Regions from separate parts of the Variovorax sp. GW821-FHT09B05 genome, predicted to be linked through region 1. Evidence: riboswitches for the same ligand, from Rfam matches in the RefSeq annotation. Region 1 holds a riboswitch; the other holds the start of a gene.
What was found. A riboswitch is a leader RNA that binds a small molecule or an ion and turns the genes downstream of it on or off. The one in region 1 is predicted to bind ZMP and ZTP.

Region 1 (15,001 bases):
GATGTGGCCCTTGTAGTCGAAGCGGCCCGGGTCGGCGCGGCGGCCCGAGCCGATGCGACCCGACACCTGCAGCGGCGACTTGGTGGCGGTCTCGGGCGCGAGCTTCTCGGCATTGAGCTTGAAGGCCGTGATCTCGACCGCGACCGGCGTGGCGCTGGCCTTGTCGGCATACGAGAGGCTGCCGTTGTCGACCGCGAACGTGCCGACGGTCAGCGCCCAGGGCTTGGTGTTGGCGCCCGGCGGTGCCGATTCGGGGCCGCTGCCGGCCGGCTTGGGCGCGGCCACCTTGGCCTCGGCTTCGGGCCTGCCGCCCGCGGCGGCCGGCGTCTTGAGCCAGCGCTCGAACATCCAGCGCTTCTCGCTGTCGCGCTCGATGCTGACCTTGGGATTGGTGGCGGTGAACGAGCCCACGGCCAGCGTGTGCTTCGCCATGTCGACCTCGGTATCGCGCAGCTCGAAGCGGCCGACGCTCGCGAGCGCGGTCTTGGCCTGGGTCAGCGCCAGGTTGTCGGCCGCCACCCGCTTGGCCTTGAAGCGCAGGTCGGGCGGTGCCCAGGCGATGTCGATCTCGCCGCTGAGCTTGCCGTCGAGCGTGGGTTCCAGGCTGTGGGCCAGGTAGGGCGCGGCCAGCGAGAGCGGCAGCGCGTCGACCTCGGTCTGCACGTCGGCCGCCTTGTCGGTGCCGCTGCCCTTGAACTTGAGCGTGGCGCCGCCGACCGCGGTGCTGCCGCTGAACTGGGCCGGCTTCTCCATCGGCCAGGTGAGGGCCGTGACGTCGATGCCGAGCTCGGTGACGTCGATCGCCGCGCCGGGCTGCACGGTCTCGTCGCGCCAGCCGATGCGCCCGCCGCTGAGGGCGACCTTGTCGACCTGGACCTTGAGCGTGGGCTTGGGTGCCGCCGCGCCCGCCGCGCCGCTCGCGGCACTGACGGGCGGTGCCGGCGGCTTGGCCGCGACCACCTTCTCGGTCTGGCCCGTGGCCGGATCGCGCGCCATCAGGTTGAGCTGGCCCGAGGCATCGCGCGCCACCACCAGTTGCGGGCTCGCCAGCGCGACCTCGCTGAGGTGGAACACCGATTCGAGCGGCCGCACGTCGGCCAGCGCGAGCTTGAGCGAGTCGAAGGCCAGCAGGTCGCGCCCGCGCGCATCGGCCAGCTTGGCGCCGTGAGCCTCGACCGTGCCGGTGACCTTGAGGCCGACCGTGGTGGCCTGCTGGAAGTCGATCTTGAGGTCGGCGTCGAGGCTGCCGGCCTGCAGCTGCACCGGCAGGCCGCCCGGGATGTAGCCCAGATAGGGCGCGAGGTCGAGCCCCTTGAACTGCACGTGGGCGTCGGTCTTGCGGCTGGCGGCGAAGGGCGTGGTCAGCGCGGCCGAGTCGAACTTGCTGCCGTTGAGCGCGAAGGCCAGCTTGGGCTCGGTGTTGACCTCGCGCTGCGAGGCCAGGTTGCTGAGGAACGGCACCTTGAGCACGAAGTCGCGCAGCTCATGGCGGCGCTTGACGGTCTGGTCGTCGAAGTCGACCGCGCCCTCGGTGATCGCGATGTTGTAGATGGCGAAGCGCGCGGGCTCGGCCTTGGGGTCGGGCGGCGGGCCGGAGGCCAGCTTGGCCAGGATGTCGTCGATGTCGTACTTGCCGTCGGCCTGGTGGGTCAGCAGGATGGCCGGTGCCTCCACCGTCACCGCGTCGATCACGGGCGCGAGCCGGAACAACGACTGCAACTCGGCATCGGCATAGATGCGCCGCACGGCGACCTGGGTGTTCTTGCCGTCGGCGGTGGCGATGCGCAGGTTGTTGAGCGTGAGCTCGAGGGTCCAGGGCTTGAAGCCGATGCGCTCCACCGTGACCTGGCGGCCCAGCTTCTCGCTCGCGATCTTCTGCAGCTGGCTCTTGGCGATCGGCGGCACCGCCAGCCAGGCCAGGACCCAAAGGCCCAGAAGCACGAGCAGTGCAACGATCCCGCGTCGCACCCATTTGTTCTTTCTTAAGCTTTGTATCGAGGCGGCAGCATTCATTCGCGCGAGTGTGCCCCAAACAGGCGGCAAGCCAGAAACAAGAAAGCCCGGCGACGCGACGAATGTCATGTCACCGGGCTTGATGGCGGGCATAGACCCATTGCCATCGTTTCGCTCGACCGGAAGTCGATGGTTCCTGTCGTGCTGGCAGCAAGAGATTGCCGCCGTGGATCCTCCGCCGTTCGAGCCCGCGGCTTGCACCGTGACTGCCTGGCTTCGGAAAGCACCTGAAAACCTCAGGCCTGTTCAGCTTAGGCGCCCCTTCCCGGCTTTTCAAACCCGATTTTTCAAGGGATTTCCCTTAAGAAGGACGCGGTCCCAGACACGGATTTGAAACATTTGTTCGACACTTTTAAGAATTAAGACTGAATTCCTTATGCTTGACCGGGTATTTAGCAACGATAGAATCCCGCCTGCTCCGATCGCCCGACGCGACGGAACCACCCTGTATCCGCTGCCGACTCCCCCCGGCTTGATCAGACGGCCGCGCACCTTATCCCCCTGAGCGCGGAATCTGATTGGTACCAATCCAAGCGCCGCTGCCTCCATCCCATCGCCCTTCCCGGCGCTGCGACAGGTGCCGCACAGAAAGGAAGAGCGATGAACAAGGCGTTTGATGCCACGGCCCGCGGGCTGAGGACCTTCGTGTCCGATGTGGCAGACGGCTTTTTTGAAATCACGCACAACGGTTTCGCCCTGCTGGGCCTGGCCATCGTGTTCGCGGTCCTCGCCCTCGTGGCGCGGCCCGACCTGCGCCATCAAGGCGAAGAACAGCTCATGGGCTGGCTGCAGTCGCGCAAACCCGCGCCCGAAGCCACTGACCTCGAGCCGACCGCGATCGAGCGCACGACGGCCGCGAGCCCCGGCGACCTGCCCAAGCAGCAGGCCGCCGTGGCCTACTGGCTCAGCAAGAAGTACCGCGTCGCGGCCGAGCCGCTGAGCGTGCTCGTGGCCGAGGCCTACAACATCGGCAAGCACACCAAGCTCGATCCGACGCTGATCCTCGCGATCATGGCGGTCGAGTCCAGCTTCAACCCGTTCGCGCAGAGCCAGGTCGGCGCGCAGGGCCTGATGCAGGTCATGACCCGCGTGCACGGCGACAAGTACGAGCCGGCCGGCGGCACGCTGACCGCCTTCGACCCCGTGACCAACATGCGGGTCGGCGTGAAGGTGCTGCAGGAATGCATCGCCCGCGCCGGTTCGCTCGAAGGCGGCCTGCGCTACTACGTGGGCGCGGCCAACCTCGAGGACGACGGCGGCTATGCCGGCAAGGTGATGGCCGAGCGCGAGCGCCTGCTGCAGGTGGCCAGCGGCCGCGCGCCCTCGCCGTTCGCGCCGACGCCGCCGGTGCTGCGTCCGCAGCCGCTGCCCCTGCCGGTGGTGGCCCCGGCCAAGCCCGACGAGGCGACCGAGCCGGCCAACGGCCCCACGCCACCCAAGGTGGCGCTGCTGTCGGCCGTGTCCTGAATCTCCTTTCGCCCGCCGCCGGGCCGGTCCGATCCGCTACACTCGACCGGGTACGCGACTGGCGATAGGCGCGGTGCCGACAAGGCACCCGCGCTGACGTGGACTACCACTGGGAAGCGTACCGCCTGCGACGTCGCTCCAGACGCGCAGGCGATCAGCCGTTCGCCTGGGCAGCCCTTGTTTGGTTGAAGAACAAGGACCTCGTCTTCAAAGGACTGCCATGTACCAACGCAACATCCTGGTCGAACAGACCGATCCCGAAATCTGGGCTGCCATCCAGGCCGAAAACGCGCGCCAGGAACACCACATCGAGCTGATCGCGAGCGAGAACTACGCCTCGCCGGCCGTCATGGCCGCGCAGGGCTCGCAGCTCACCAACAAGTACGCCGAGGGCTACCCGGGCAAGCGCTACTACGGCGGCTGCGAGCACGTCGACGTGGCCGAGCAACTGGCCATCGACCGCGTGAAGCAGATCTTCGGCGCCGAAGCGGCCAACGTGCAGCCCCATTGCGGCGCCTCGGCCAACGAGGCCGTGCTGCTGGCCTTCCTGAAGCCCGGCGACACCATCATGGGCATGAGCCTGGCCGAAGGCGGCCACCTGACCCACGGCATGCCGCTCAACATGAGCGGCAAGTGGTTCAACGTGGTGAGCTACGGCCTGGACGCCAACGAAGCCATCGACTACGACGCGATGGAGCGCAAGGCGCACGAGCACCAGCCCAAGCTGATCATCGCGGGCGCCTCGGCCTACTCGCTGCGCATCGATTTCGAGCGCTTCGCCAAGGTGGCCAAGGACGTCGGCGCGATCTTCATGGTCGACATCGCCCACTACGCCGGCCTGGTGGCCGCGGGCGTGTACCCGAACCCGGTGCCACACGCCGACATCGTGACCTCGACCACCCATAAGAGCCTGCGCGGCCCGCGCGGCGGCATCATCCTGATGAAGTCGCAGCACGAGAAGGCGATCAACAGCGCGATCTTCCCGGGCCTGCAAGGCGGCCCGCTGATGCACGTGATCGCCGCCAAGGCGGTGGCCTTCAAGGAAGCGCTGTCGCCCGAGTTCAAGGCCTACCAGCAACAGGTGGTCAAGAACGCCCAGATCGTGGCCGAAACGCTCACGCAGCGCGGCCTGCGCATCGTGAGCGGACGCACCGAAAGCCACGTGATGCTGGTCGACCTGCGCGCCAAGGGCATCACCGGCAAGGAAGCCGAGGCCGTGCTGGGCAGCGCCCACATGACCATCAACAAGAACGCGATCCCCAACGACCCCGAGAAGCCGATGGTGACCAGCGGCGTGCGTGTAGGCACGCCGGCCATGACCACGCGCGGCTTCAAGGACGAAGAGGCCCGCATCACCGCGAACCTGATCGCCGACGTGCTCGAGAACCCGCGCGACGCCGCGAACATCGACGCCGTGCGCGCCAAGGTCCACGCGCTGACCAGCCGCTTCCCGGTCTACCGCTGACCTCGAAGAAGAAGCCCTGACCGCATGAAATGCCCTTTTTGCGGTCATCTCGAAACGCAGGTCGTCGAGACCCGCGTTTCGGAAGACGCCGACTTCGTGCGCAGGCGCCGCCAGTGCGGTGCCTGCGACAAGCGCTTCACCACCTACGAGCGCCCCGACGTCAATTTCCCGGTCGTCGTGAAGAAGGACGGCAGCCGCGCCGACTTCGACTCGACCAAGGTCCGCGCCTCGATGATGCTGGCGCTGCGCAAGCGGCCGGTGAGCATCGAGCAGATCGACAACGCGCTGCTGCGCATCGAACAGAAGCTGCTCGCCAGCGGCCTGCGCGAAATCGAGTCGACCAAGGTCGGCGAACTCGTGATGCGCGAACTCAAGAAGCTCGACAAGGTGGCCTACGTGCGCTTCGCCTCGGTCTACCGCAGCTTCGAGGACGTGGACGAATTCCGGCAGCTGCTGCGCGACATCTGAGCCGCGGCGTGTCGACGCCGGGCCGCGGGACGGCCGCTATCCACCGCCCTGCCCGCACACTCCAGTTCCGCACTCTCCCTTCCGATCGGGGTCGCAACTTCGAGGCCGCCCCGACGCCGAGAGGACGATGGCCGCGCGCCGCCCCGTCTCGGCCCTGAACGCGAGGCAGCCCGCGCCGAAGCCCGCATTGCGCACGCGCCGCGAGAAGCCATTGCCGTCGTAGTGCACCCCTTGCGCCAGCCCGTCGCCCAGTTCCCGGTCGACCGCGATGCCCGACGGCAGCCCGTCGAAGCGCCGCAGCACGTGCGGCGCGTGGTCGCCGCCAGCATCGGCCACCACCGCCCAGCCCGCATCCCAGCCGGCGCCGCCGTCGGCCAGCACGCTGACTGGCTCGCCGCGCCGGATGGCCTCGATCCGCGCCATCCCGAGCGCGGCCACGAAGGCCTGCGACACGGCCGCCAGCCGCTGGTGGAGCAGCAGCGCGCGAAAACCCGGCACGCCGACGGCGGCCAGGATGGCGACGATGGCGATCACGGTGAGCAGCTCGATCAGCGTGAGCCCACGTGCCGGTCCCGCGCGCTTCATTGCCAGCACCGCGCACGCTGCGCGCCATCGCAGCCGCGGCCGCCCGTGCTGTCCAGCCACAGGTTGCCGACCGGCGGGTCCGAGAAGCCGGGCTTGAGCCGGGCCGAGAGCCGCAGGCAGTCGTCGAGGCTGCGCTGGCCGTCGCAGTGCTCGCTGCGCACGAGGTACTTGCCGCCCTGCCCGCTCTCGGCGGAATCGCCTTCGTAGCGCCGGTAGCGGCCATCGACGGTGAAGTGGCGCTCCTGCTGCTGCATCTGCGCGAGCAGCGCCGACCGCGCCTCGGCGCGCCAGCCCCGGTGCACCGCATCAACGTAGGAAGGAAAGGCGATGGCCGCGAGGATGGCGACGATCGCGAGTGCGATCAGCACCTCGATCAGGCTCCAGCCGAGGGCCGCGCCGGCTCGATGGCCGTGGCGGGAGATCATGGCCATGTCCTTTGCGGGTCCGGCACCTGGCGCCAGTTGAGACGGCCGGCCCGACGCGACACCGTGGCACCGCCGGTCGGCTGCGCGACCGACACCGACGTGCCCTTGCGGGTACCGGGGCTGAGGACCGAGAGCCGCCGCGTCTCGACGCGCCGACCGGCCGGATCGGCGGCACCGTAGGACGCGTTGCCCTGCTGGACCACGAAGGGTGCACCGAGCAGCCCCGCCTCCGAGGGCACGCAGGTGCCACCCTTGGACAGGCCGGTCATCGCGTCGACGGCACAACTGCGGCCGCTGCCTTCGCCGCAGGCCGCCTGCGGCGGGATCAGCGTGTTGAAGAACAGGCGCCCATCGGCCAGCACGGACCGCTCGACCTGGCGCTCGCCCTGGTCGCGCGACGCCGGCAGGTCGAGGTACCAGCCGCGCCGCCGTGTCGTCGCGCGGTCGAAGGCGCCGTAGACGAAGGCCTGGCCCTCGATGGCCGTCAGCCCGCCCTCGATGGGTCGTGCCTGCCGTGGCGCCAATTGGGTCCGCGCTTCGCCCACACGGATCGGCGTGCCCGTGTCCTGCACCGCATACACGGTCTGGACGCCGCGACGCGAGGCGCCGAGGTCCGCCGGCTCGACGAACTGGCCGGTGCCGAACAACACGATGCCACCGCCGCCGGGCCCGAGCCCCACTTCCGGCGGCACCGTGATCGGCTGGCGCCGGCTGCCCGCGCCGCCGTCCATCGCGACCATCAGCGGCGCACCGCCGAAGCCCAGCGCGTTGGCCTCGCTCCAGGGCGCATCGTGTTCGAAGTCGAACTTCCACAGATTGCCCTGGGTATCGCCGGCATAGAGCCAGCGGACCGTTCCGTCGTCGGCCGCATGGTCACCGGGCGCGCTCGCGAGCGCATTGACGAGGCTGGCATCGGCGGGCCGGGGCAGCAGGATCTTGTGATAGTCGAGGCCGCGCCGCCAGGGCGTGCCGGCCGGCTTGTCGAGCGACAGCAGGAACAGCGCGGCGCGTTTCTCGGGGTTGCGGTTGTTGAAGCCCGAGGGCACGACCGCGAACCAGGCATGGGTGGCCGGGCGGCCCGCCGTCGCGGCCCTGGTGCGGAACTTCAGGAGGCGCGGCGGCTGCATCAGGTGGCCCATGTCGGGGTCGTCGGCGCTGCCGAACTCCCACAGCACCTTGTCGGCCGAGAAGGCCCGCGGATCGCTGACATCGAGCGCGAACACACCGGCGGCGCCCGCGCCCAGGCCCGAGACCAGCACGCTCTTCCACAGGCCGTTCGCCGTGCGCGCCTCGGCCACGGCGGGCGTGCCGTCGACATAGGCGCGATGCGCGCCACCGGGCTGCGCGAGTTGGCCCAGCGCAGGAAACAGCAGTCGCGGGACGTAGCCGAAAAGCTCCTCGCCCGTGCGCGCCGAGAAGGCATGCAGCATGCCATCGTTGGCCCCCAGATAGACCGCGGGCTCGCGCTGGCGATGCGTGGAGAGGAATGCCGGGTAACCGCTCTCATCCAGCACAGGGTCGGGCGCGCCAACGAACACCGGGGCCGCATGCGCGACATCGCCCATCACCGAGTCGCGCACGCGGAAACGGCCACCCGCCAACGAGGCTTCGTTTCGGCGCTCGCCACGCAGGTAGTTCAGGCGGTCGCGGGCCAGGGTGTCGGTGGCCCCGGCAGGCATCGGGGATGCGGGTTCGGTCTCCGTGCGCAGCGAGCGCCGCAAGGGCTCGTCGAGCGCGTCCCATTCGAAGGGAATGCCAACGCCTGCCGTCGACAGCGTGAAGAGCTTTCGCGGCGCCGATGCACCGGATTTCTCCACGCGTGCATCGAGCAAGGCGCCCGCATCCCACGACGGCGTGTCGGCCACGCGCAAGGCGCCCGTGTCCGGATCGGTGAACAGGCGAAACGACAGCAAGGTGCCAGCCCAGCGCCGGCTGTCGGAGCGCGGCAGGTAGAGGCTCGCGCCGGCCGCGCCCACCGTATCCGAGGAGATCGCGGCCGTGGCATTCGCGCCCAGCGGCGGCGCGGTGGCACGGCGCAGCACGCGGCGCAACGCATCCGCCGTCGATCGCTCATCGCTGGCGAGGAAGTAGTTGGCCGGCATCGGCTGCCCGTCGTGGTCGAGCCCTTCCGCCCATTCGGCGTTGCTGAACCATGCCGACTTGCCCGCTGCGTCCGGGGCGCCGAAAAGCGCGGAGCTTCGGAATGGATCGCCATCGCCGTTGCGGTCGACGAATCCGCCGTACTTCGCGGCCAGGTAGAGCGCGCTGCCGCGCTGGCGCGTACCCACCACAGCGCTCCGGTCGGCATCCAGGTCGACCGCGAAGGTCTGCACACGCGCATCGGGATGGTCGCCGCGGATCCGCTGCGTGTGCGCCCAGTACGCGAGCCCCGCCATGCCGAAGGAGCCCTGGGCCGAGCCCGCCCTCCGATTCTCGAAAGCACCGACGAGCCGGGCCCAGTGCGCGGTGTCGGGCGAAAAGGCCGCACTGCCCGAACCCGGCGCCGAACCATCACGCCCGGTGTCGAGGTCGCCGATGTTCAGGATGTGATGTCGCTGGCAGTTGCCGAGCACCGGGTCCGCAGGCGTCGGCAGCTTCGCCTGCAGGTAGCGCAGCGATTCATGGAACAGCTCGCCCGCAGGATCGAAGCGCGCGTAGTCGCCCGAGCGTCCGAAGCGGTTCACCGCCGCGATGACACCCTGCGCGGTGCCCGCAAGGTCGTCGCGGAACACGCCGGTGCGCGCATCCCATTCGGCCCGCGGGTTCTCGACCCCGTCGAACGCGGCGTCGGTCTTCTCCGGCCCGATGGACTTCATCGCTTCGCGCAGCACGCCGCCATGGCGCCTGGGATCGCTGCCAGGCAGGTAGCCGAACACCGCGAAACGCGCGTCGCCCGCATGGACCTGCAAGGCGCCCACGGGTTTGTGATGCCCGCTGGGATAGGCGGCGCAAAGATCGCGGCGCACGACGGCCTCGTCGGCGGCGCAGACCTCGACGCGCGCGAAGTAGAGATCGGCCCTGACCGCCGAGACGCAGCCGCGGTCCGCATCGGTGCGCATGTCCGCATCGACGACCAGCCGCTCCCCGCAGTTCCGGATGCGCAGCGTTTCGTCCGCGCGAAGCCCAGCACGCGGTGTCAGCCGCTCGAGATGCCCGCGCACGGTCTTGACGGGAAGCTCGACACCAGCCCCGATCGGCCAGGTCGCCCGCTGCAGCACGGTCCGCTCCGGCGTGTCCACCACGCGGTCGCCACCGGTCAGCGCCATGCGCAGCTGATCGAGCGGCGATGCCGTGGCCCAGTTCAGCAGATTGCCGCTCCACTGCCCGCGGCAGGCGATCTCGCCACCGGCGAGCGTGGTGGCCGTCGCGGTGCGGCGGAAGTAGCCCTCGACACGCAGGTAGTCGTAGCAGCCCTTCGCATCCCAATAGCCTTCGTAGACCTTGGCGGGTTCGAAGCCGCCGAGGTAAGCCGGTCCCGCGTTCGAGGCCTTGATCGCCAGGTCGATCACGATGTTGGGATCGGGCTGACCGGCCAGCGCGTGGACCGGCACGCTGGTCAGCAGCGCATCGGGCGGCGTCGTGGATGCGATGCCGGCCCCTGCCGGCGCGCTCCACGTCGCGCAGAAAACCAGGGCGATGCACACGATGAATGCGCGAAGCAAGGGCATGGCAGTCCGATCAGGAGGAAGGAGAAGAAGCGTCGGCACAGCCGGGACTCGCCGACGGCTTGGCCAGCGTGGTCTGCAGCAGCACGCGCGTCTCCTCGCGCGGCCCGTAGCCGATGGCGGTGACGCGGAAGACATGTGTCGCGACGGCCGCGCTCGCGCTGTGCAGCACGCCCTGCGGGCCGCTGCCCCGGCTGCGCAGGGCCTCGACGACATAGCGCGGCGCGCGCACGGACAGGCCACCGGCACCGGTGGCATAGACCTGCCCCGTAAAACGGCCATAGGCCACCGACCGGTTCGCATCGGGTGCGAAATCGACCTGCGTCCACGCCGGCGGATCGCCCACCGGCGCGGCCGCGCAGAGTCCCAGCCGTGCGCCGGTCCCGGCGCAATCGGCAACGAAGGCCGACACATCGCGGCCATCGAACAGGCACAGCCGCTGCGCCGCATGGTCGTTGGGCCCGAGCACGTCGCGCTCGGCATCGAGCAGCGCGGCCTCGGCCGCCTGGAAAGCCACCTCGGTGTCGCGGTCGTTGCGCGCGATGCGCTCGCCGACCAATGCGTTCTGCGCCGCGGCGAGGCCGAGCACCGACACCACGAGCAGCAGCATCAGCACGACGATCAGCGAGAAGCCACGCGAGGCGCGCACCGGCCGGTTCATGGCGCGGCCTCGCGTTGGCTGTTGCGCAGCGCCACCGTGAAGCTCGCGACACGCCGCAGCCGCCCATCGGCCGCGGGCCGGAAGCGCACCACCGGGAACTCGGGGCCGAGCGGATAGAGCTGCGCCTCCTCGGGCCGGGGCCAATTGCCCGGCCGTGCGCTGCGCGCCACCATCCCGATGCGCAACGCCACCACCTGCCGCCAGGCCGAGTTGCCCAGCGACGACGCGGCCGCCACCGCATCGAGCTGCGCGGCATCGAGCCACTGCTCGGGCGTGCCGTCGCCGTCGAGGTCACGCCCGAACAGCACGCGGAACACTTCGATGCCACGCGCCAGCGGCTCGGACCGAAAGCTGCCGCGCCGGTCGCCGCGGTATTTGCAATAGAGCTCGGGCTCCCCGTCGGCCGCCTCGGCGACATGGAAGATGCTCCAGGCCCGGTCGGCCGGCGTGGCGGTGCCGGCGCTCGGCGCGGGCTTCGCGAAACCCATGCAGTCGACCATGGTGCCGTCGGCCTCCGCGGCGCTGCCGTCGTCGTCGGTGCGCGAGCTGCCGGCAAAGCGCACCAGCAGCGAATCGCTGTCGTTCACGCCGCGTGCGTTGTGCCTCCCATAGCTTTCGCCGCTGGCGCCGACACGGGTGTTGCGAGCACCGACGATGTCGAGGTCGAGGGGATCGTTCACGGCGGACGCGACCGTATCGCCGGCCGCGCGATCGGCATAGCCGGCCTGCCGCACCGTGCGCCGCACGACGAAGGCGGCGAAGCGCAACGACTCCTCCACCGTGCGGGCCTCGGACTCGGCAACGAACAATTGCCGGCTGCCGCCGAAAGCCAGCATGGCCGCGAGCACCACCACCAGGCCGAGCGCCAGCGCGACCATCAGCTCGACCAGCGACACGCCACGCAGCCGCGCGCGCCCTGGGGGTTCGACATGCTCAGCCACCGCGCGGCCCCTCGCTGACCTGCGCGGGCATCAACGGCATCGCGAGCCGCGGCGCTGCCGATGCCCCCGCGCGGCGCTGCGCCTCGCTCGCGTTGCGCGGCAACCAGCCGAGCTTGACGACCAGCAACGGTCCGTCGGCCTCGCAGTCCCAGGCATGGGCGCCCGCTGCGTCGTTCCATGGATTGCCGTCGAAGCAGACCGTGATGCGCGCGCCCGGCAGGGCCTTCGCGGCACGGCGCTTCCACGCCTGCATGTCCCAGCGCGCGAGGTCCTCGGGCCTGCAGGCGGCGCCAGCCGCGGCGCAATCGGTGACGCCCGCCTCGCCCGCGGCAGACCCTGCCGTCCATTGCGCCACGAGGTAGCCATTGACCGCATCGCGCCGCCCCGCCACGGCCCGGTTGAGCCGCGTCTTCTCCGACAGCTCGCGCACCAGGTTCAGCGCCGCGCCGAAGTTCGCGGCCTCGCCGCTCGCGCGCACCGCATGCAGCAACATGGCCGCCGCGCCCAGCAGCCCCAGGCTCAGCAGCGCGATGGACACCAGCACCTCCACGAGCGAAAAGCCCGCGGCGGCATGCGCCGTTCGATTCGACCTTGCCATATCCGTCCTCCCCCCGTTCTCTTCCGGTGTCGCGTGTCTCGCGATCGAAGGGCAAGCGTACGAGCGCACCGGGCGCGAGCGCCGCGCCGTCCATCCGCATTCGCGCGCCGCTCGTATGATCCCGACGCACCCGTGTCAACTTTTCCTCGCGAAGCCTCCATGCCCTCCCCCCAACACGACGCGCAGCACATGGCGAGCGCCCTGCGCCTGGCCGCGTCGGCGCTGCTGATCACCGACCCGAACCCGCGCGTGGGCTGCGTGATCGCCGATGCGCAGGGCCGCGTGCTCGGCCAGGGCCACACGCAGAAGGCCGGCGGCCCGCATGCCGAGGTGATGGCGCTGCGCGACGCGGCCGCACAGGGGCATTCGGTCGCGGGCGCCACCGCCTACGTCACCCTCGAACCCTGCGCCCACCATGGCCGCACCGGCCCGTGCTGCGATGCGCTGATCGCGGCCGGCATCGGCCGCGTGGTGGCCTCGCTCGCCGATCCCAATCCGCTGGTCGCGGGCCAGGGCTTCGAGCGGCTGCACGCGGCAGGCGTGGCGGTCGAAGTGGGGCCTGGCGCCGAGGAAGCGCGCGAGCTCAACCTCGGCTTCCTCTCGCGCATGGTCCGCAAGACCCCCTGGGTGCGCATGAAGGTCGCGGCCTCCCTCGACGGCCGCACCGGCCTCGCCAACGGCGTGAGCCAATGGATCACGGCCGAGGCCGCGCGCGCCGATGGCCACGCCTGGCGCGCCCGGGCCAGCGCGGTGCTGACGGGCGTCGGCACGGTGCTCGAGGACAACCCGCGCCTGGACGTGCGGCTGGTCGAGACGCCGCGCCAGCCGCACCTGGTGATCGTCGACAGCCACCTGCAGACGCCACCCGACGCTCATCTTTTCATAGCAGGCCGCGCGGTCTGGATCTACGCGGCGGTGCGCGACGAAGCCCGCGCCGCGGCGCTCGAGGCCCGCGGCGCCACGGTCAGCTGCCTGCCGAATGCCCACGGCAAGGTCGACCTGCCCGCGCTGCTGCGCGACCTCGCGGCGCGCGGCGTCAACGAACTGCACGTGGAATCGGGCCACAAGCTCAATGGCTCGCTGCTGCGCGAAGGCTGCGTCGACGAGCTGCTGGTGTATCTCGCGCCCAAGCTGATCGGCAGCGGCCTGGACATCGCGAGCCAGATCCACGCCGACGGCCCGTTGGTCTCGCTGGCCGGGGCACTGCCGCTGAAATTCCGCTCGGCCGACATGATCGGGCCCGACCTGCGGATCGTGGCGTGCGTGGCCGGCCGGGACGCTTTCTGACGCCGCCCGCAGCGCGCCGGCTGCCGTCCACAGCCGCCCGGCAAGACGCCCGCGCGACCGCGCCGGCGGTCCCGAAGTGCCAGGAAATGCCGCGGGCCTTCCGGACCTGCGAAAATGCGCGGATGTTCACCGGAATCATCACCGGCGTGGGGCGTATCGCCGCCATCCACGACCTCGGCTCCTCCTCCTCCCACGGCAAGAGACTCGGCATCGCGGCGCCCGACGGCTACCTCGACGATGTCGGCCTCGGCGACAGCATCGCGCTCAACGGCGCCTGCATGACCGTCACCAGTTTCGACCCCGCGCAGAGGCTCTTCACCATCGACATCTCGGCCGAGTCGCTCGATAAAACAGCGGGCCTGACCGAGGAAGGTGCGCGCATCAACCTCGAGAAGGCGCTGCGCGCGAGCGACCGCCTCGGCGGCCACATCGTCTCGGGCCACGTCGACGGCATCGGCACCGTGAGCCGCTTCGAGCCCGTGGGCGAGAGCTGGGAGCTGCGCGTGGTCGCGCCGCAGGCGCTGGCGCGCTTCCTGGCCTACAAGGGCTCGATCACCATCAATGGCGTGAGCCTCACGGTCAACACCGTCGCCGACGCGGCCGACGGCAGCAGCGAGATCAGCATCAACCTGATCCCGCACACGGTGCAGAACACCTCGCTGGGCGACCTGCGCGCCGGTTCGCGCGTGAACCTCGAAATCGACACCGTGGCGCGCTACGTGGAGCGCATGCTCCAGGCGGGCGTGCTGCAGCCGGCCCGGCCGGCCTGACACCGACATTCCCCGCATCCAAGGACCCCGCCCCATCATGAACGCATCCGTCACGCCGATCGGCGCCTCGCGCGCCAATCGGACGCCCGCGCCGATCTCCCCGGTCGAGGAGATCGTGGCCGAACTGGCCGCCGGCCGCATGGTCATCCTCGTCGACGAGGAAGACCGCGAGAACGAGGGCGACATCGTGGTCGCCGCCAACCACATCACGCCCGAAGCCATCAACTTCATGGCCCGCCATGCGCGCGGCCTGATCTGCCTCACGCTGTCGCGCGAGATGTGCGAACGCCTGCACCTGCCGCCGATGGTGGCGCGCAACGGCACCAAGCACGCCACCGCCTTCACGGTCTCGATCGAGGCCGCCGAGGGCGTGACCACCGGCATCTCGGCCGCCGACCGCGCCCGCACCGTGCAGGCCGCGGTGGCGCGCAACGCCGTGGCCGCCGACCTGGTGCAGCCGGGCCACATCTTCCCGCTGCAGGCGGTCGACGGCGGCGTGCTGATGCGCGCCGGCCATACCGAGGCCGGCTGCGACCTCGCCGCCATGGCCGGCTGCTCGCCCGCCTCGGTGATCTGCGAGGTGATGAACGAGGACGGCACGATGGCGCGCCTGCCCGACCTGCAGCTGTTCGCGGCCGAGCACGGCCTCAAGATCG
Region 2 (15,001 bases), on a different contig from region 1:
GACGGCGCGCGTGGCCACGGCCACAACGATTTCAAGATCCCGCTGCTGCGCCGCACGTTGGCTGCGACGCTGGCGCAGGCGATGGACCGGACCTGAACCGAACCGAGGAGCACCGCCATGCAATTCACCACCGCCGCCGGGCCCGGCCCACTCGACCGCGAGCGCATCGTCGGCCGGCCGCTCGACCGCATCGACGGTCCGGCCAAGGTCAGCGGACAGGCGCGCTACAGCTACGAGTACCACGAGGAGGTGGCGGGCGCGGCCTATGGCTGGATCGTGCTGGCCGGCATCGCCAAGGGCCGCATCGCGCGCATCGACACCCGCGAAGCGCGGCAGGCGCCGGGCGTGCTGCTGGTCTACACCCACGAAAACGTGCCGCGCCAGGTGCCGCGAGGGCGCGCCAACCTGGTCTCGCAGCTCTCGGGCCCCGAGGTGCAGCACCACGGCCAGGCCGTGGCCTTCGTGGTCGCCGAGACGCTGGAGCAGGCGCGCGCGGCCGCGTGCCTGGTCCGCATCGACTACGAGGCCGGCGCCGGCCGCTTCGACCTCGAGGCCGCGCGGGCCACGGCGGTGAAGCCCGGCGACGACCCCAGCGCCGGCAGCGAGAGCGCGGCCGACACGGCCGTCGGCGACTTCGAGGGCGCCTACGCCGCCGCGCCGGTGCAGGTCGATCAGCGCTACGACACGCCCGACCAGCATCCCGCGATGATGGAACCGCAGGCCACCATCGCGCGCTGGGACGGCGATGCGCTGACGCTTTACACCTCGCACCAGATGGCCAACTGGGCCGCGAGCGACGTGGCGGCGATGGTCGAGCTGCCGGTCGAGAAGGTGCGCGTGATCGCGGCCTTCGTGGGCGGCGGCTTCGGCTCCAAGCTGCGCACCCATGCCGACGCCGTGCTCTCGGCCTTCGCGGCGCGCGAACTGCGGCGGCCCGTGAAGACGGCGCTGGCGCGCGAGCAGCTGCTCAACCACACGACGCGGCGCGCCGCGACCATCCAGCGCGTGCGCCTGGGCGCCACGCCGGACGGGCGGCTCACCGCGATCGGGCACGAGACCTGGACCAGCAACCTGCCGGGCCGCAGCTACTACGAGGGCGCGTCGCGCCAGACCCGGCTGCTCTATGCGGCGCCGAACCGCATGACGGCGCACCGGCTCGCCGCGCTCGACCTGCCCGAGGCCGCGGCGATGCGCGCGCCCGCCACCGCGAGCGGCCAATTGGCCTTCGAGGTGGCGCTCGACGAGCTGGCCGAGAAGCTGGGCATGGACCCGGTGCAGCTGCGCATCCTCAACGACAGCCCCTGCGATCCCGAGCGCGGCCCGGGCCGGCCCTACTCGGGCCGCAAGCTGGTCGAGTGCCTGCGCGAAGGCGCGAGCCGCTTCGGCTGGGCGCGCCGCGACCCCGTGCCGGGCCGGGTGCGCGACGGCCGCTGGCTGGTCGGCATGGGCGTGGCGAGTGCGATCCATCACCACTCGGTGCGCTCCTCGAGCGCGCGGCTGCGGCTCGATGCCCGCGGCCGGCTGAGCATCGAGACCTCGATGACCGACATCGGCACCGGCACCTACACCGTGCTGGCGCAGATCGCCGCGGAGATGACCGGCATCCCGATGGACCGCATCGGCGTGCGGCTCGGCGACACGGCCCTGCCACCGGGCGCCGGATCAATCGCCTCGATCGGCGCCTCGAGCGCGGGCGCCGCGGTGCTCGACGGTTGCGAGCAACTGCGCGCCGCTCTGCTGCAGCGCGCGGGCTTCGAGGCGGCGGGTGCGCGCTTCGAGGCCGGCCGCGTCGTGAGCGGCCGCCGTTCGCACGAGCTCGGCGAACTGGCGGGCGCCGAGGGCCTGAGCGTGCTCGGCAGCGTCGAGCCCGGCGACCTGCACCGCCGCTATGCGCAGGCGGCGTTCGGTGCCCACTTCTGCGAGGTCGGCGTGGACATCGACACCGGCGAGACCCGCGTGCGCCGCATGCTCGGCGTGTTCGCGGCCGGGCGCATCCTCAACATGAAGACCGCGCGCAACCAGGCCATCGGCGGCATGGTGTTCGGCGTGGGGGCGGCGCTGACCGAGGAGGCCATCGTCGATGCGCGCCACGGCTACTTCGTCAACCACGACATGGCCGAGTACCTGGTGCCGGTGCATGCCGACATTCCCGCCATCGACGCGATCTACCTGCAGGACTCGGACGAACTCGCGAGCCCGATCAAGACCAAGGGCGTGGGCGAGCTCGGCACCTGCGGCTCGGGCGCGGCCGTGGCCAATGCGATCCACAACGCGACCGGCCTGCGCGTGCGCAGCTACCCGATCACGCTCGACAAGCTGCTGCCGGGGCTGCCGATGCGTGCTTGAATGCCGCATCGTCGCTCTCCAGCGCCCGGCCATGTCCTTCCTCTTCTTCGAACCTCGGCGTCGCTTCTGGCCGACCGTGCTCGTGCTGGCCGGCCTGGCGCTCGGCGGCTGCGCGAGCCTGCCGGCCGACGACGGGCCGCGCAGCGTCACGACCTCGCTGCCGGCCGAGGGCGCGCTCACGCCGCTCGATCGCATCGCAGCGGCCTCGATGGCCGATGCGCCCGCGGATGCCAGCGGCTTCCGCCTGATGCTGGGCCTGGCCAGCATGGACACGCGGCTGGCCCTGCTGCGCGGCGCGCGGCGCTCGCTCGACCTGCAGTACTACCACCTGCACGACGACGCCACCGGCCGGCTGGTGCTGCGCGAACTGCGCGACGCGGCCCGGCGCGGCGTGCGGGTGCGGCTGCTGGTCGACGATCTCTACACCGAGGACATCGCGGCGCTGCTCGACGGGCTGGGTGCGTATCCGAATGCCGAGGTGCGCATCTTCAACCCCTTCCCCACGCGCGGCGGCCTCGCGACCCGCTTCGGGATGGCGCTGTTCGACTTCGATCGCGTGAACCGGCGCATGCACAACAAGCTGTTCGTGGCCGACGGCGTGCTGGCCGTGGCGGGCGGGCGCAACCTCGGCGACGTGTATTTCATGCGCGATGCCGACTCGAACTTCTTCGACTACGACGTGCTGGTCGCGGGCGCCGCGGTGCCGCAGATGGCGAGCCTGTTCGACGAATACTGGAACGCGCCGCAGGTCCGAACCGCGGCCTCGGTGCTGCGGCCCGTCGATGCGCCGGAACCACTGCGAAGCGCCTTCGACGCGCGCGTGGACGGCCCCGACACGCCCGAGCCGGTGCCGTTTCGCACGGTCGACCCGCTGGGGCGCGTGACGCTCGGCGACGAGCTGCAGGCGGGCCGCGTGCGGCTCGCGTTCGGCACCGCGCAGGCCTTTGCCGATGCGCCCGCCAAGGCCTGGGGCCGCTCGGAAACGCGGCGGCTCGCGAGCGGCGCGCTGATCGACACCAGCCGCCGCCTGCTCGGCGAGGCCGCGCAGCAGGCACGCAGCGAGATCCTCACCGCGTCGCCCTACTTCGTGCCCGGCGCGGCGGCGCTCGAGGGCATGCGCCGCAACGCGGCGCGCGGCATCCGCCAGACCCTGATCACCAACTCGCTGGCCGCCACCGACGAACCGGTGGTCCACACCGGCTACCGCCGCTACCGCGCCGCGCTGCTGCGCAACGGGATGCAGATCCACGAGATCCATCCGAACGCCGGCCGCGCCCTGTTCGTGGGCCGCATCGGCGAAGGCGCGCAGGTGCGGCTGCACACCAAGGCCATGATCGTCGACCGCCGGCGGCTGTTCCTGGGCTCGGTCAACATGGACCCGCGCTCCGATGCGCTGAACACCGAGTTCGGGCTGCTGATCGACTGCCCCGCGCTGGCCGAGGAGGCGCACGGCTTCTTCGAGCAGCTGATGACGTATTCGGCGTACCAGCTGCGACTCGCAGGCGACGGCGGGGACGCGCTCGAATGGTGGCGCACCGACGGGCCCGCGCCGGTGCGGGTGACGGACAGCGAACCCGGTGCCGATGCCTGGATGCGGCTCAAGCTGCAGTGGCAGTCGCTGGTGATTCCCGAATCGATGCTGTAGGGGCCGCGTTACGTGTAGCGGCGCTCGAGGGCATCCCATTCGGGCTTGCCCACCAGCCTCTGGCGCTCGGCGAACGGAGCGACCAGCGCGGGATCTTCCTCGAGCCGCCTCGCATCGCGCAACACCGTGAGCGCCTTCTGCATGCCGACCACGGCGCCCTGCAGCGCGGCGTTCGCATACAGCACGAGGCCATAGCCCATGCCGCCGAGGTCCTCGGCGCCGAAGACGGGCGTCTTGCCGCCGATCACCATGTTCATGAGCTGCGGCCGGTCGAGGCGCTGCGGCAAGGCGCGGATCTGCTCGGCGCTGGTGACCGCCTCGACGAACAGGATGTCGGCGCCGGCCTCGGCGAACTGCTGCGCGCGCTCGATCGCGGCTTCGAAGCCCAGCACGGCACAGGCGTCGGTGCGCGCGAGGATCAGCAGGTCGGGGTCCTGCCGCGCATCGACGGCCGCCTTGATCTTGCTCACGGCCTCCTCCGTCGAGATGACGGCCTTGCCCTCGAAGTGGCCGCAGCGCTTGGGCGCGATCTGGTCCTCGAGCTGGATGCAGTCGGCGCCCGCGCGCTCGAGGGTGCGCACCGCATGGCGCACGTTGAGCGCGTTGCCGAAGCCGGTGTCGGCATCGACGATCAGCGGCACGCGCACCGCATCGCGGATGCGCGCCGTGTGGTCGGCCATCTCGGCCAGGCCCACGAAGCCCTGGTCCGGCAGGCCGAACCACATGTTGGTGACGCCGGCGCCGGTGATGTAGATCGCCTCGAAGCCCAGGTCCTCGACGACGCGGGCCGACAGGGCATTGAAGGCGCCCGGAACGATGACGCCGCGGCGGGCCTGCGCCAGGGCGCGCAGTTGTTGTTTGGTATTCATGGATCGGCTGGAAGGAAAAGGAAGGAGAACCTGCGGTGCGCTCACTTCTCCTGCATCCGGGCCGCCTTGACGATCTCGCCCAGGCGCTTGCGCTCGGCATCGGTGAACTTCACGAACTCCTGGCGCGTGCCGCCCACGGGCTCGATGCCCAGGCCCTGGAGCTTGGCCACGGTGGCGGGATCGCGCATGGCCTTGTCGACGGCGGCGGCGAGCTTGTCCAGGATGTCGTTGGGCGTGCCGCGCGGCGCATGCAGGCCGGCCCAGTGCGCGATCTGCAGCTCGGGGAAGCCCTGCTCGACGGCCGTGGGCAGTTGCGGGTAGGCCGAGATGCGCTGGGTCCAGGTGGTGGCCAGCGGCTTGAACTTGCCCTCGCCCCGGATGTGCGGCAGCGCGATGATGCTGGCCTCGGAGGTGCCCTCGACCTGCCCGCCCAGCACGGCGGTCGTGCTCTCCGAGCCGCTCTTGTACGGCACGGCCTGCAGCTTCGCACCGTACTTCACGTTGAGCATCTCGGCCACGAAGTGCGGCGTGCTGCCGGTGCCCGCGGTCGCGAAGTTGAAGCCCGCGCCCTTCTTCGAGGCCTCGACGAAGTCGCGCAGGTTGTCGTACGGGGCCGACTTGGGCACCACGATCACCGAGGGCGCCAGGCCGATCATGACCACGGGCACCAGGTCCTCGTCCTTGAACGGCAGAGACTTCTTGATCATGCTGTTGGAGATCACGCCCGCGGCGCTGATCAGGAAGGTGTAGCCGTCGGGCGCGCTGCGCGCCACCAGGTCGGCGCCGAGCGAGCCGCCCGCGCCGGGACGGTTGTCGATGATGACCGGCTGGCCCAGCACCTTGGCCGCCCCTTCGGCCGCCGAACGCGCCAGCAGGTCGTTGGCGCCGCCCGCCGCGAACGGCACGACGAAGCGGATGGACTTGGCGGGCCAGGCCTGGGCCTGCGCGGCCAGGGGCAAAGCGCACGCCAGCGCGGCGGCGGTCGTGCAGGCGATGGTGGAAAGGCGATGGAAGTGCACGGAGGTCTCCTGGTTTTTCAGCTTGGAACCGGGGTTTGCGCAAGCGCTGTGCCATCGGTCCGAGGGGCGCGCCCCTCGTTGCCAAGTCATTGATTCGAAAGGAATTCGCGCTGCCTCGGCGGGCGCTCGTCCGGGTTTGGATTTCAATCTGATTTCATGAATGAGACAATGAAATCCATTGAAATGAATACATTGCCCGCCGCCCCGAGCCCTCATTCCCCCGCCACGCCGCGGCCGCTGCACATCGTGGCCGTGGCCCGCCACCGCCTGGGCCGCGTGCTGGCGCGGCTGATACCGGAGGTGGCCGGGCAGGCGCAGGTCGAGCTGGTCGGGCAGGCCTTCGACGATGCCGTGGCGGCCGTGCGCGCGCTGCATGCCCGGCGCCCCGTCGACGCGGTGGTGGCCGCGGGCGCCAGCGGCGAATGGCTGCGCCGGCACCTGGACATTCCGGTGGCCATCGTGGAGGTGCGCGGCTTCGACCTGATGCGCGCATTGGCCGCGGCGCGCGCCCTCTCGCCGCGCGTGGGCCTGGTGTCGTTCGACGGTCCGTCGGAGCACCTGGCGCAGCTCGATGCCCTGTTCGGCATGGGCATTGCGCAGTTCAGCTACCGCGGCGCGGAGGACGCGCCGGCCTGCGTGGAGGCCCTGCGCGCCGCCGGCATCGAGGCCGTGGTGTCGCCCGGGCTGGTGGCCGACCTGGCCGAGCAGGCCGGCATCGCCAGCGTGCTGATGTACTCCGAGGACGCCGTGCGCCAGGCGCTGCAGGACGCCCTCCACCTGGCGCGCCACGGCCATGCCGAGCGCGCGCGCCATGAGCGGCTCGGCACCATCCTCGGCCAGTTGCAGGACGGCGTGGTCGCGGTCGACCTGCGCCAGCGCATCGAGGCGCTGAACCCGGCCATGGCGCAGCTGCTCGGTGCTTCCGTGGCGGAACTGGTCGGCCGCGTGCTGAGCGAGGTCGAGCCCGTGCTGGACCTCGGCGCCACCTTGTGCCTGGGCGAAGCCCCGGTCGAGGAGGTGCTGCAGATCGGCATGCGCACGCTGGTCGTGCGGCGCGCGCCCATCGTCGAGAGCGGCGAGGTCACCGGCGCGCTGCTGGTGTGCCGCGACCCCGCCGTGATCCAGCGCGCCGACCGCCACCTGCGCGCCAACCAGCGGCAACGCGGCGCGCCCACGCGCTACCGGATCGAGGCCTTCGCGGGCGACAGCGCCGCGGCACGGCGCGTGCGCGAGCTGGCGCGGCAGTGCGCGGCCAGCGACGCCACCGTGCTCATCGTCGGCGAGAGCGGCACCGGCAAGGAGCTGGTGGCCCAGGGCATCCACAGCGCGAGCCGGCGCGCCACCCAGCCCTTCCTGGCCGTGAACTGCGCGGCGCTGGGAGAGAGCCTGCTCGAAAGCGAACTGTTCGGCCACGAGGAAGGCGCCTTCACCGGCGCGCGGCGCGGCGGCAAGACCGGCCTGATCGAGGCCGCCCACACGGGCACCCTGTTCCTCGACGAGATCGGGGACATGCCCCTGGCGCTGCAGACGCGGTTGCTGCGCGTGCTGCAGGAGCGGGAGGTGCTGCGCGTGGGCGCCACCGCGGCGGTGCCGGTCGACCTGCGCGTGATCGCGGCCACCCATGCCGACCTGGCGGCCCAAGTGGAGCGTGGCCTGTTCCGGCGCGATCTGTACTACCGGCTCGCGGTGCTGCGCATCGAGACGCCACCGCTGCGCGAACGCGGCGCCGATATCGCGCCCCTGGCCGCCGGCCTGATGGCGCGCCGCGCGCCCGCGGCGGGTGTGCCCGCGGACCAGGCGTCGGCCTGGCTCGCCGCCTTGCTGGAGCTGGCCGCGGGCTACGGCTGGCCCGGCAATGTGCGCGAACTGGAGAACCTCGTCGAGCGCCTGCTGGCCTGCCACGGCTACCTGGCGCCCGAGGGCCGCTTGGACCGCGCCCGGCTGCTCGAGGTGTTCGCCGAATGCACGCAGGCGCGCCCGGCGCCCGCGCGCGATCGCCTGCTCAAGGGCGCGCGCACGGCCGCGGAGCGGCAACGGGTGCGCGAGGTGCTGCAGTCGGTCCAGGGCGATCAGGACCAGGCCTGCGCCATTCTCGGCATCAGCCGATCGACGCTGTGGCGGCGGTTGCGCGACGAGGGGCCGAAGGCCTAGGCGGCCTTCCTCGAGCGGGGCCGCACGGCCGCTGTCCGATAATCGCGTTGCCGCGCAACTGGCGAACGGATGGAGCACCATCGGGGAGCGCGGCCATCGTCACGCCGATCGCCTGGGCATGTCTGTCGTCTTTTCAGGAGTTCCGACGATGAGTGTCCGCATGCCCGCGCCGCACCGGCGCATCCTTTCGCTTCCCCGGCTTTCGCCCTTCCGCTCCGGAGGTGCGCGATGACCTGCATCCTGCTCGACGGCAAGTCGGTCGCCACCGCGAACGAGGAGGCACTGCGGCAGCGGGTCTTCGCACTGAAGGCGAGGAACGGCGAACGCACCCCCATCCTCGCGACCCTCCTGGTCGGCGACGATCCCTCGTCCGCGACCTACGTGCGGATGAAAGGCAATGCCTGCCGCCGCGTCGGCATGGATTCGCGCGTCGTGACGCTCGATGCGCGCGCGACGACCGCGGACGTGCTGCGCGAGATCGATGCGCTGAACGCCGACAAACAGGTGCACGGCATCCTGCTGCAGCATCCCGTTCCCGCGCAGGTGGACGAGCGACAGTGCTTCGACCGCATCGCCATCCGCAAGGACGTGGACGGCGTCACCAGCCATGGCTTCGGCCGGATGGCATTGGGCCAGCCCGCCTTCGGCTCGGCGACGCCCGCGGGCATCATGCGGCTGCTCGCGCACTACGGCATCGACGTCGCCGGCAAGCGCGCGGTGGTGGTCGGCCGCAGCCCGATCCTCGGCAAGCCGCTGGCGATGATGCTGCTGAACGCCGATGCGACGGTGACCGTGTGCCACTCGAAGACCGCGAAGCTCGCCGACGAGGTGCGGCGCGCCGAGGTGATCGTCGGCGCCGTCGGCCGGCCGCGCTTCATCCGCGGCGACTGGATCCGCGACGGCGCCATCGTCATCGATGCCGGCTACCACGAGGGTGGCGTCGGCGACATCGAGACCGAGGGGCTGTTCGCGCGCTGCGCGGCGCTCACGCCGGTGCCGGGCGGCGTGGGGCCGATGACGATCTCGACGCTGATCTCGCAGACGCTGGAGGCGGCGGAGCGCGTGGCCTAGCCGTGCCGCTCGGCGCGCTCGTCTTGCGCGCCGCGAATGATCTGGTGCAGCGTTCGCAGCAGCACCTCCGGCTGCACAGGCTTGAACATCACGACCAGCCCGCTAGCATAGGCCGCGCGCACGCGCTCGGGATCGGTATCGCCCGTGACGAGGATCGTGGGCACGCGGCGGCCGGCGAGCCGGCGCAGTTCCGCGGTCGCCTCGATGCCGTCCTGCGGATCGGCGAGCCGGAAGTCGATGAGGAAGGCGTCGAAGCCGTCGGGCGTGGCGCGCACCTGCGCGCTGGCATCGGCGAGTCGGCAAGTGATCTCGATGCGCTCGCAGTAGGGCGCGAGCCACATGCGCACCGCCTCGCCCACCGGCTGCTCGTCGTCGAGCAGCAGCACGCGCGGCGGCACCAGCGGCAGTTCGGTGGTGTCGATCTGCGCGGCATCGGGCATGGCCGCGGGCGCGATGGGCAAGGCGGTGGGCACGGGCGGGCGGCGCGGCAGGTCGACCCAGAACACGCTGCCGTGGCCGAGCCGCGAGCGCACGCCGATCTCGCCGCCGAGCAGGTCCACCAGCCGCTTGACGATGGCCAGCCCGATGCCCAGGCCGCGCGCGACGTCGCGCTGCGGGTTGTCGACCTGGTAGAACTCGTCGAACACATGGGGCAGGTGCTCGGGCGCGATGCCCAGGCCGGTGTCCCACACGGCCAGCCGCAGGCGGTCGCCGCGCGGCCGCGCGCTCACGAGGATGCCGCCCTGGCGCGTGTACTTGAGCGCGTTGTCGACGAAGTTGGTCAGCACGCGCAACAGCAGGTCACCATCGGTCTGCAGCCATTCGGGCGCGGTGTGGAAGCGCAGCGCGAGGCCGGCCTGCTGGGTGCGCGGCTCGAAGATCTGCGACAGCCGCAGGAACAGCGGGTCCACCGCCATCCGTACCGGCTGCGGCACCACGGTGCCGGCATCGATCTTGGAGATGTCGAGCATCGCGTTGAGCAGGCCGCTCACCGCATCGGTGGCCTGCACCACGCGGCCGGCCACGGGCGCCAGCGGATGGTCGGCCAGGTCGCGCTCGAGCGAGCGCGAGAACAGCGCCAGCGCATGCACCGGCTGGCGCAGGTCGTGGCTGGCCGAGGCGAAGAAGCGGCTGCGCTCGCGGTTGAGCCGCTGCAGCTCGAAGGACTGGCGCAGCAGCTGTTCGCTCAGCAGTTCCTTGTCGATCTGGTCGGACAGGCTGCGCCGGATCAGCTGGTGCTGCGACAGCGCGTAGCGCGCCATCGAGCCGCCGAACAGCAGCCCGACCACGCAGGTGAACCAGCCATCGGTGCCGCCCATCCAGGCGAAGCGCGTGACCACGCCCAGCGTGAGCGGAATCGTGACCACGGGCACCATCGCGCGCCAGGTGGCGATCACCGGCACCGAGCCCATCAGCACCGCGAACATGCCCAGCAGCAGGATCAGGATGCGCATCGGCGACTCGGTGCCCGGCGGCATCAGCGCCCAGGGCGCCAGCGTCCACATCGACATGTAGGCGCCCAGCGGCAGCATGAAGCGCCAGGCGCCATCGGGCTGGCGCAGCGTGAACTCGGGCTCGGGATAGAGGCGCGCGTTCCAGCGCATGAACACCAGCCGCAGGCACAGCAGCGTGCAGATCACGATGCCCCATGCCAGCGCGCCGAAGCCGCGCGTCATCCCGAAGAACACGCCGGCCATCGCGATCGCCGAGGCCAGCGCCGTCAGCACCGTGGGCGGGCCCATCACGAACATGCGGCGCAGCAGGCGTTCGCGGACCAGTTGGGCGTGGGAGTCGGCGGGCCCGGGCACGGGGCCCGACGGGGTGGAGGTGGCGCCCGGCGTACGCATGGGCGGCAGTGTAAGGGCCGTTCCAGCGCGTCCGGCCGCTGGAAACGCGGTGCTAGACTGCCTCTTCCCGCTCCAAGACCTTGGCGGGCCGAATCCCGACGCGGAGCAGACGGCCTCGCAGAAGTGCATCACAAGCCAGGGTTGCGTTTCACCACTGCGACAGCGCTCGAACGAGCGCGACGAAGGACCTCCATGAACGCGATCAAGGAAGCACGCCGGCTCATCACGGCCGACCCGAACAGCGAGGAGTCCCTGACCCTGGCACGGCTGGTCCTGGCGCTGGAATCGGATGTCGATTTCTCCCTGGCCAGCCTCTATGCGCTGAAGCTCAAGAGCTTCGATCTGGCCCTCGACATCCTCAAGGAGTGGCGGCTCGACCGCTACTACGTGCAGAAGGGCAAGCTGCTCGACGTGTCGTACCAGGCGCACGTGCTGGCATCGCACTGAGCGGGGGCGCCGCGGCGGCGAAGCGGCGGGTATTGCAACATCGGTGCATTCGTTGCGCTGTTCGATCGCAGCCTCGGCACCACCCCCGCGCAGTACCTGCACGGCGCGTGAAGCAGCACATGGCATCGACGCGGCCATACTCGCGGCATATGGAAATGTGACGCCAAAAGGTATTTCCGAATATGAGAGGGCATGCCTACGATGCCCGCATGACAAGAAGAGACAAGCCGCAGGAGCCCCCTGCACCTCGGTGGACCGCGAAACGCCGCACGGCCCTGCTGCTCGCGGCGGGCCTGCTGTTCGGCACGGCCTGCGCCGCCGCGCCGCAGGTCTTGACCATCATCGTGCCCGCGCCGCCCGGCGGCCCCATCGACCGCGTCGCGCGGCTGCTCGCTCCCGAACTCGCGGCCGCTCTCGGCCATCCCGTGCTGGTCGACAACCGCCTGGGCGCCGCCGGCAAGATCGGCGTGCAGGCGGCCCTGCGCGCACCGCGCGACGGCCGCACGCTGATCGCGGTCTCGCCCTCCATCGCCTCGGTCAACCCGGTGCTCGACAAGGCGCCCGGCTATGACCCGCTGAACGACTTCGATGCGTTGGGCATCGTGGCGGCCAATGCCGGCGTGGTGGCCGTGCGCGCCGACCTGCCGGTGGCCGACATGGCCGAGCTGGTGCGCTATGCGAAGGCGCATCCGGGCGAGTTGACCTACGGCTCCTTCGGCATCGGAACCAGCCTGCACCTGCAGAGCGAGGAGCTGCTGCGCACGCTCGGCATCGACGCGCGGCACATCCCCTACAAGGGCGAGGCGCAGGCGATGAATGCGCTGGCGGGCGGCGAAGTGGACCTGATGCTCTACGCCACCGCGCCCATCGTCCCGCTCGTGCAGAGCGGTCGCGTGCGCGCGCTGGCGGCCACGTCCTCGCAACGCTGGGCGATGCTGCCCGAGGTGCCGAGCTACGCCGAAACCGGCGTGCCGGCCTTGCGCAGCTACCAGTACCACTCCTGGGTCGGTCTGGTGCTGCCCAGCGGCACGTCGGCGGCGGCGCGGCGCGAAGTCCTGCAGGCCTGGCAGCGCGCGCTGGCCAGCCCGAAGCTGCGCCAGTCCTTGATCGCGCAGGGCTTCGAGCCTGCCTCGGGCGATCCCGTGGAAATGCAGCGCACCATCGCCGCCGAGATCGCGCGCCACCGCGCGCTGCTCGCGAGCGGCCGCATCAAGCTCGATTGAGCGGCCCGGCCTTCGCAAGATCCATGACGGAGAGGCGCGCGATGGGTTCGATCAGCCGATCACGGCTTGCGCGCCTTCGGCGACTTCTTTGCCGGCGCGACCTCCAGCCCCGTGATGCCGTTGAGGAACAGCTGCGTCGCGATCGGTGCCATCTGGTCGTAGGAGAAGCGGCCCCCGGGCTTGAACCAGGTGAACATCCAGTTGAGCATGCCGAACAGGAACATCGTCAGCAGCTTGTGCAGCTGCGAGGCGTGCAGGTCGGGGCGCGTGGCGGCGATGGCGTCGGCGAACACCCGCACCACCGTGCGCTCCTTGTCGAGCACGCGCGCCTGCGCCTCGGGCGCGAGGAAGCGCACATCCTCGGTGAGCACGCGGTGCTCGTGCTGCGCCTCGGCGTACTCGGCCATGAAGGCCTCGATCAGCTCGGGCAGCCGCTCGTCGGGCGCGAGCTGCAGCGCTTCCACGCCCGTGACGATGTCGACCAGGCGCGACACATGGCCGTCGGCGATATGAAGCAGCACCTCGGCCTTGTCCTTGAAGTGGTGGTAGAGGCCGGGCTTGGACAGGTGGCTGGCCTCGGCGATCTCGTTCATCGACGTCGCCGCATAGCCCTTGCGGGCGAACAGCTCGGCGGCGGCCTTGGCGATCAGGCTGCGCTGGTCGTTGGGGCGGGAGGAAGCGGTGTCAACGGTCATGGATGGCAATGAGGGGCTGCGCGTGAGGCCACGCGGTCCGCGATCTTAGGGGTTAGTCCCGAGCCTTTGCCGCTTGCCCGTGTCCGCGCTGCTGCGTTAGCCTTGCGCGGCTTCCAAACCGACCGGTCGGTTGGTTTTCTGATCGATCCACATCGGCCGGACGACGAAGCCCATCGAGCGAGATCCGCCGGCCATCCGGCACCCATCAAAATATCGGAGACAACCATGCGCGACGAGAAGTGTGTGAACCGTGCCCTGCTGTCGGCGGGCCTGCTGATGGCCGCCGGCCTGGCCCTGCAGGGCTGCGGGGGTGGCGGCGGAGGCGGCGGCGGCTTCCTCCCGATTCCGGCGCCCGCCCCCGCACCAGCCGCGCCGCCGCCCGCGGGTCCGTCGGGCCCCAGCGTCGAGCAGCTCAAGAGCACCTGCAACGGCCTCAAGGGACAGGTGCTGGCGGGCGTCACGGTCACGCAGACCGCGCGCTTCGAAGCCAAGACGGCGGTCAACGCCTCGGGCTTCTGCCAGGTGCTGGGCACGCGCGCCCCCTTCCTCGACATCGAGATCGACGTGCCCGACAACTGGACCGGCCGCTACTGGCAACAAGGTGGCGGTGGCTTCGACGGACGCATCGCCTCGGCGGTGACCAAGGACGGTGGCGGCGCGGTGACGGCGGTCGATCCCACGCTCGCGCTGAAGGGCGCGGTGTATGCGGCCTCGAATGGCGGCAACCGCGCGAGCGTGCCCGCGCAGGCCGCGCCCGGCGTCTGGGCCAGCGGCACGCCCGAGGGCCAGCAATCGGCGACCGACTATGCCTATGCCGCGGTGGGCACCACGGTGCGCTTCGGCAAGGCCGTCGCGCAGGCCTTCTTCGGCAAGGCGCCGACGCACAGCTACTTCAACGGCTGCTCCAACGGCGGACGCAATGCCTACATCGCCGCGCAGCGCTGGCCGCAGGAGTTCGACGGCATCGTCGCGGGCTGCGAGACCATGGACATGGCGGGCCAGACCGGTGCCTGGCTGCGCGCGGCCTCGCTGACCGGCACGCCCGCGGCGCTGAGCCCCGCGCAGACCGGCGCGGCCTATGCGGCCGCACTGTCGGCCTGCGATGCGCTCGACGGCGCCAGCGACAACCTGATCGGCAATCCGCAGGCCTGCAGCTTCGATCCGGCCGTGCTGCAGTGTGGCATGGCGGGCGCGAGCAGCGATCCGGCCCTCTGCCTGAGCGCCGCGCAGGTGGGCACGCTGCAGTCCTTCCTGTCGCCGCTCAAGCTCTCGAACGGCTCGACCGTGCTCTCGGGCTATTCGTGGGGCAACGGCCTCGGGCTCGGCTGGGGCGGACTCGGCGGCGGCTTCGCGCTGCTCGCGAGCGGCGACCCCGCCTGGCTCACGCCGGCCAAGCAGGCCGGCTTCCAGCTCGAGACCGACTACTACATGCTCGGCGCGGGCCTGGCGCGCATCGGTGCCGACCACGACAAGGCCGCCATCGCCAGCTACGTGGCCTCGGGCCGCAAGCTGATCTCCTGGCACGCCGGCAGCGACGCGCTGCTGTCGCCGAACGACCACTACCGCAACTGGACCACCATGACGGGCATCGCGAAGTCGCTGGGGCTCGCCGACCCGAACAGCGCCACGCGCTTCTTCATCGTTCCCGGCGGCGGGCATGGCGCGGGCGGCAGCCTGCAGGAAGTGGA

Region 2: linked by a shared signal. The riboswitch ahead of AC07RM_RS01210 (tetrahydrofolate dehydrogenase/cyclohydrolase catalytic domain-containing protein) and the one ahead of glyA (serine hydroxymethyltransferase) in region 1 are both predicted to bind ZMP and ZTP.

Annotation. Positions count from the first base shown of each region.
Region 1 covers NZ_JBWKPN010000005.1:511,170-526,170, forward strand. The annotation lists gene AC07RM_RS16655 (DUF748 domain-containing protein) at 1-2,013, opposite strand, end outside; gene AC07RM_RS16660 (lytic transglycosylase domain-containing protein) at 2,614-3,480, shown strand; ZMP/ZTP riboswitch at 3,525-3,659, shown strand; gene glyA (serine hydroxymethyltransferase) at 3,701-4,945, shown strand; gene nrdR (transcriptional regulator NrdR) at 4,970-5,413, shown strand; gene AC07RM_RS16675 (GspH/FimT family pseudopilin) at 5,450-5,998, opposite strand; gene AC07RM_RS16680 (type IV pilin protein) at 5,995-6,423, opposite strand; gene AC07RM_RS16685 (pilus assembly protein) at 6,420-10,091, opposite strand; gene AC07RM_RS16690 (pilus assembly PilX family protein) at 10,102-10,749, opposite strand; gene AC07RM_RS16695 (PilW family protein) at 10,746-11,690, opposite strand; gene pilV (type IV pilus modification protein PilV) at 11,683-12,288, opposite strand; gene ribD (bifunctional diaminohydroxyphosphoribosylaminopyrimidine deaminase/5-amino-6-(5-phosphoribosylamino)uracil reductase RibD) at 12,448-13,575, shown strand; gene AC07RM_RS16710 (riboflavin synthase) at 13,698-14,345, shown strand; gene ribBA (bifunctional 3,4-dihydroxy-2-butanone-4-phosphate synthase/GTP cyclohydrolase II) at 14,383-15,001, shown strand, end outside.
Region 2 covers NZ_JBWKPN010000001.1:291,737-306,737, reverse strand. The annotation lists gene AC07RM_RS01240 (FAD binding domain-containing protein) at 1-96, shown strand, start outside; gene AC07RM_RS01235 (molybdopterin cofactor-binding domain-containing protein) at 118-2,346, shown strand; gene AC07RM_RS01230 (phospholipase D family protein) at 2,378-3,991, shown strand; gene AC07RM_RS01225 (isocitrate lyase/PEP mutase family protein) at 4,000-4,860, opposite strand; gene AC07RM_RS01220 (tripartite tricarboxylate transporter substrate binding protein) at 4,902-5,855, opposite strand; gene prpR (propionate catabolism operon regulatory protein PrpR) at 6,036-8,030, shown strand; ZMP/ZTP riboswitch at 8,075-8,155, shown strand; gene AC07RM_RS01210 (tetrahydrofolate dehydrogenase/cyclohydrolase catalytic domain-containing protein) at 8,259-9,101, shown strand; gene AC07RM_RS01205 (hybrid sensor histidine kinase/response regulator) at 9,098-10,948, opposite strand; gene AC07RM_RS01200 (hypothetical protein) at 11,141-11,395, shown strand; gene AC07RM_RS01195 (Bug family tripartite tricarboxylate transporter substrate binding protein) at 11,605-12,618, shown strand; gene AC07RM_RS01190 (TetR/AcrR family transcriptional regulator) at 12,678-13,313, opposite strand; gene AC07RM_RS01185 (tannase/feruloyl esterase family alpha/beta hydrolase) at 13,539-15,001, shown strand, end outside.